2 linked regions of the Thiohalobacter thiocyanaticus genome follow. The protein of the gene in region 2 binds, or shares a complex with, the protein of the main gene of each other region. Links are inferred from orthologs where the notes say so. Each region holds a gene or a part of one and is shown on either strand. Other genes may lie near its edges.

The links. The genes of interacting proteins can lie anywhere in the genome.
Region 1: the proteins of holA (region 2) and dnaN are in contact, whole or in part, in a cryo-EM structure (PDB 8GIZ), measured with the Escherichia coli proteins. The link is inferred for Thiohalobacter thiocyanaticus from one-to-one orthologs.

The regions. Positions count from the first base shown.
Region 1 is NZ_AP018052.1:202,253-205,044, forward strand. It holds dnaN (DNA polymerase III subunit beta), read right to left. Parts: upstream 2,051-2,792; coding sequence 950-2,050; downstream 1-949. Other genes in the region: recF (DNA replication/repair protein RecF), read right to left, coding at 1-918; dnaA (chromosomal replication initiator protein DnaA), read right to left, coding at 2,268-2,792. UniProt on the Escherichia coli protein: Confers DNA tethering and processivity to DNA polymerases and other proteins. Acts as a clamp, forming a ring around DNA (a reaction catalyzed by the clamp-loading complex) which diffuses in an ATP-independent manner freely and bidirectionally along dsDNA.
Region 2 is NZ_AP018052.1:1,040,524-1,043,349, reverse strand. It holds holA (DNA polymerase III subunit delta), read right to left. Parts: upstream 2,018-2,826; coding sequence 983-2,017; downstream 1-982. Other genes in the region: leuS (leucine--tRNA ligase), read right to left, coding at 2,605-2,826; CFK21_RS04845 (LPS-assembly lipoprotein LptE), read right to left, coding at 2,020-2,529; CFK21_RS04855 (glutamate-5-semialdehyde dehydrogenase), read right to left, coding at 1-781. UniProt on the Escherichia coli protein: Part of the beta sliding clamp loading complex, which hydrolyzes ATP to load the beta clamp onto primed DNA to form the DNA replication pre-initiation complex.

The DNA of each region.
Region 1 (2,792 bases), 840 kb from region 2 along the record:
GGCCGGCAGATCATCGATCAGAAACAGGCAGGGTTGGCGGTTTTTTTCCATCATCAACTCGGCCTGGGCCAGGAGCAGGGCGGAAACCAGCTGCTTCTGCTGACCGCGCGAGATCCGCTCGATGGCGGGTACTCCGTCCAGCAATGGCAACAGATCGGCCCGGTGCGGTCCGGCCTGGGTGAAGCCGCGCCGCAAATCGGAATCCAGCCGGGCATCCAGCGTTGCCGCCAGACCCGCCTCTTCCGGCCAGCCTGGCTGATAGCGGAAATCGAGCCCGGGCAGATCGACCAGGGATGCCAGGTTGCTACGAACATAGGGCAGGAGTTCGCTGATGTATTCATTGCGCAGGCTGTGCAGAACCTCGGCAGCCTGCACCAGCGCCGGTGTCCAGGCCGCGATGTCACGTCGGCTGCGGCCTGTGCGCAGTGCAGCGTTGCGCTGCTTGAGGGCCTTAGCATAACGCTGCCAGGCGGAATAGAAACCCGGTTCCACGTGGAACACGCCCCAGTCCAGGAATCGGCGGCGATAACGGGGCCCGCCCTCGAGAATCAGGTGGCTGTCGGGATTGAGCAGCTGAATCGGCAACGCCCGGGCCAACTCGGCCAGCTGGCGGACCGGCTGCCCCCCCAGACGCAGGGTCTGGCCATCCGGGCCGCGTTCAATACCCAGCGTGCGTTCGCCTGTATCCGGATCAGCCAGCCGGGCAATCAACCGAAAGTGAGTTTCACCGCCCTGAATCAGTTGATCGAGCTTGCGGGTACGGAAGGAACGGACCCGGCCGAGATAGAAAATCGCCTCCAGCAGACTGGTCTTGCCGGAGCCATTGGCACCGACAATCAGGTTGAAGCGCGGCGACAACTCCAGTTCAGCAGCGGTGATATTCCGGAAATGACTGAGGCTTAACCGGGTCAGCGGCATGAATCGGGAGCACAGACAGGCACCGTTGCGGCTACAGCCGCATCGGCATGACCACGTAGCGGTTCGGCCCGCCCTGGGGATCGTCGATCAGGCAACTGCTGTTGGCGTCGCTGAGCAGGATACGGACCTCCTCGCCCGGCAACGCTGACAGGGCATCCAACAGGTAGGTCACATTGAAACCGATTTCCAGCGGATCGGCGCTGTAGTTGATCTCCAGTTCCTCCTCGGCCTCCTCCTGTTCCGGGTTGTGCGCCTGAATACGCAGGCTGTTGTTGTCCAGGCTGAGCCGGATACCGCGGTATTTCTCGTTGGACAGGATGGAAGTCCGGGTGAGCGCCTGGCGCAGACCGGTAGTCGCGGCAGTGATGACCTTGTCACCGCCCTTGGGCATAACCCGCTCGTAGTCCGGAAAGCGGCCATCGATCAGCTTGGAGGTGACCTGCAACTCAGGCGTGTTGATGCGGATATGGTTGGCACCGAGCGCCACGGTGACTTCGGCATCGGAACTTTCCAGCGAGCGGAGCAGTTCCTGTACCCCCTTGCGCGGGACAATGATCTGGGTCTTTTCCCCCACCCCGGTTTCGACCGCCACTTCGGACATCGCCAGGCGGTGCCCGTCCGTGGCGACGGCGCGCAGGGCATCGGTATCGACCTCCAGCATCAGGCCGTTGAGGTAGTAGCGCACATCCTGCTGGGCCATGGCGAAATGGGTGCGCTCGATAATCTCCTTCAACGCCTTTTCCGGCAGGGTGAAGGACAGGGCCGTCTTCATCTCCTCGATCACCGGGAAGTCGCCGGCAGGCAGGGTCGAGAGGGTGAAACGGCTGCGGCCGGACTTCACCAGGGCCCGTTCCTGCTCGATGCTGATCTCCAGGGTGCTGCCTTCGGGCAGGGCCCGGCAGATATCGAACAGCTTGCGCGCCGGCAGGGTAACCTCTCCACCTGCGTCAACGGCCTGCTCGACCGTGGCGACCAGTTCGACCTCCAGGTCAGTGGCGGTCAGGGTGAGGCCCTGGCCGCTGGACTGGATCAGGACATTGCCCAGGACCGGCAGTGTCTGGCGGCGTTCGACCACACCGATGATCTGCTGCAGTGGCTTGAGGAGGTTCTCGCGCTGAATGCTGAATTTCATCTGTACCTGTCCTGACTAGAAATAGTATTGAATAAATATTTACCCTGTTGTTACTCTTAGTGCGCCCTTGTGCTGTGGATAACAGTGAAATAATGTTTTATTTCAATATCTTGTTATTAGCCACAACCGGGCGGACAACCCCTCGGGAGCCTGTGTGCGGATTGTGGATAAGTCTGTGAGTGCCGGGAACCGGAAAAGGCCGCACATCTTATCCACATCATGTGGTCAGGGTCCTCAACAGGTTGTAATAGTCCTCCTTGATCCGGATATCGGTGTCGCGCAACTCCGCCACCTTGCGGCAGGCATGCAGCACGGTGGTGTGGTCGCGGCCGCCGAAGGAGTCGCCGATCTCCGGCAGGGAGTGGCTGGTGAGTTCCTTGGCCAGGGCCATGGCGACCTGCCGGGGGCGGGCGATGGAGCGGCTGCGCCGCGCCGAGAGCAGATCCGCCACCCGGATCTTATAGTATTCGGCCACGGTTTTCTGAATATTTTCAATCGATACCAGCTTGTCCTGCAAGGCCAGCAGGTCGCGCAGCGCCTCCTTGACGAAATCGAGGGTGACCGCCCGCCCGGTGAAGCGGGCACTGGCCGCAACGCGCCGCAGCGCCCCTTCCAGTTCGCGGATATTGGACTTGATGCGCTTGGCGATGAAGAAGGCGACCTCGTCGGGCATTTCCACCTGGGCCTGGGCGGCTTTGGCCATCAGGATGGCCACCCGGGTCTCCAGTTCCGGCGGTTCGAT
Region 2 (2,826 bases):
TCTTGGCGTTGAGCGCAATGGCATAGGCCTTGTCCGGATCCGCGCGGTCGTCGATGTAGACGTGGCAGATCCCGTCCAGGTGCTTGATCACCGGGATGCGGGATTCCTCGCTCACCCGTTCGATCAGGCCCTTGCCGCCGCGCGGCACGATGACATCGACACAGTCCTTCATCCGCAGCAGTTCGCCCACGGCGGCACGGTCGGCGGTCTCGATCACCTGCACTGCCGTACCCGGCAGGCCGGCCTGGCCCAGGCCGATGCGGATGCAGGCGGCGATGGCCTGGTTGGAATGCAGCGCCTCGGAGCCGCCGCGCAGGATGGCGGCGTTGCCCGACTTCAGGCACAGGGCGGCGGCGTCGGCGGTCACATTGGGCCGGGATTCGTAGATGATGCCGATCACCCCGAGCGGCACCCGCATGCGTCCGACCTGGATACCGCTGGGCCGGTAATTGAGATCGCTGACGGCCCCGACCGGATCGGGCAGCGCAGCGATCTGGCGCAGGCCCTCGGCCATGGCGGCAATCCGGTCATCGGTCAGTTCCAGCCGGTCCAGCAGGGCCGCGTCCAGGCCGCGTTCGCGCCCGGCCTCGAGATCACGGGCGTTCTCAGCCTTGAGGGTATCGGTCGCGGCCTCGATGGCCTCGGCGATGGCATGCAGGGCATTGTTGCGGGCCGCGGTGTCGGAGCGGCTGAGCAGCCGGGCGGCGGCACGGGCCTGCTCGCCGACCCGCTGCATGTAGGTCGCAACGTCGGGGGCAAGGGATTCGGGGGTGGCGTTCATCCTGCGGTACGGGGTCCTGTCTGCTGCTGGAAAAACCAATCCGCCACGGAATCGCACGCGTTTCCAGCTGTAGGTTGGGTTAGGCGCGCCAGCGCCGTAACCCAACGAATGCGGTCTGAATGTTGGGTTACACCCTACGGGCTAACCCAACCTACGGCATTCGACCTGTCCGTGCTTTCCGTGTATTCCGTGGCCATGATCTCAGGCGGTCTTGCCCTCGGTCAGCCCGAGCGGCCGGCCCGCCAGATCCAAGGCCAATTGTACCAGTTCATCCCAGGGGTTGCCCGCGGCCTGACCCTTTATGATGCGGTCGATGCGGGCGCTGCGACGCAGGAAGCCGTACCAGGCCGGCAGCCGGTGCCGCTGCAGGGCCTGGCCGATCACCGCCTGGCGGTTCTTCCACACCCGGAACCGGCCCTGCACCGCAGCCAGCGACTCACCATGGGCCAGGGCCCAGCCCATGGCCTCCAGGCTGCGCAGTTCGCGGGTCAGGGCCCAGTTCACCAGCACCGGCTCCACCCCCTCCTGCTGCAGGCCGGCGAGCATGCGCACGGCGCGTTCGCCCTGGCCGGCCAGAACCGTGTCGACCAGGCCGAAGACATCGAATCGGGCGCTGTCGGAGACCGCCTCGGCGACCCGGGCCGCATCCAGCTGCTCGCCGGGGTAGAGCAGCGCCAGCTTGTCCACCTCCTGGGCCGCGGCCAGCAGATTGCCTTCGACCCGCTCGGCCAGCATCTGCACCGCCTCCGGCTCGGCGGTCAGGCCCGCCCGCTGCAGGCGCTGGCCGATCCAGCGCGGCAGCTGGCGGCCATCGATCGGCCAGGCGGCCAGCGACACGCCGGCGTCCTCCAGCGCCTTGAACCACTTCGCCCGGCGCTGGGCGGCCTCGAGCTTGCCGCAGATGACCAGCAACAGGGTATCCGGGGGCAGGGACCGGGTGTAGGCCGTCAGGGCCTTGCTGCCGGCGTCTCCGGGCTTGCCGGAGGGGATGCGCAGTTCCAGGATGCGTCGGTCGGCGAACAGCGACAGGGCGCTGGCGGCCTCGCCGAGCCGGCCCCAGTCGAAACCGGACTCGGCATGAAACACCTCCCGATCCACATAGCCCCCGGCCCGGGCTGCCGCGCGGATGGCATCGGCCGCCTCCTGCGCGACCAGGGTCTCCTCGCCCCAGAGCAGATAGACCGGCGCCAGTCCCTGCTTGAGATGGGTGGCGAGTTGTTCGGGCCTGAGTTGCATGGTCAGCCGTCGCTGCCGAGGGCCTGCAGCCGCAGCATCAGCAGCTGAGTGATGTCGCGGCGCATCTCGGCCCGGATCTCGCCTTCCTGGCTGCCGCTGGCCAGGGGATCGAAGCGGTCGTAGAGGTACTCCCGGGCCAGTTCCAGTTCCTGGGGTTCGAGCAGCAGCCGCCCGTCGGTGGTACGCACGCTGAACACCAGCCGCTGGATCAGTTCGTATTCCTGCACCTTGCCGCCGGCCTGCACCGACAGCACCCGGCGGCCGGCCTGGTTGGTGATGATATCCAGGATGGCCGTGGCCTGTTCCGCGGATGGCACCACCTGCACGCCGGATCCTTCCAGCAACCGGCGCAGGTCGCGGCCCAGATCGCTGTACTCGCTCAGCCCCTGTATCTGGGTGCGCGCCATTTCGGGTGGCAGGTTCGCCTGGCCGCGCAGCTGGAAGCCGCAGGCGGACAGGGTCAGGGCCAGCAGCAGGACTAGAACGGTCGGCAGGTGATGGGATCGGGTCATGGAAGATCCTGTTTATCAGCGTGAAGGCCGTAGCTCGGGTTACGCTGCGCTAACCCGAGCTACATCATTCCTCGTTCAGACAACAATGTTGACCAGCTTGCCCGGCACCACGATGGTCTTGCGGATCGGCTTGCCCGCGGTGAAACGCTGGACATTGGCATCAGTGTGCGCCGCGGCCTCGACACCGGCCTTGTCGGCATCGGCCGGCACCTGGATGCGGGCGCGGACCTTGCCGTTGACCTGCACCACCAGCTCGATGCTGTCCTGTACCAGGGCCGCGGCGTCGTGCCGCGGCCA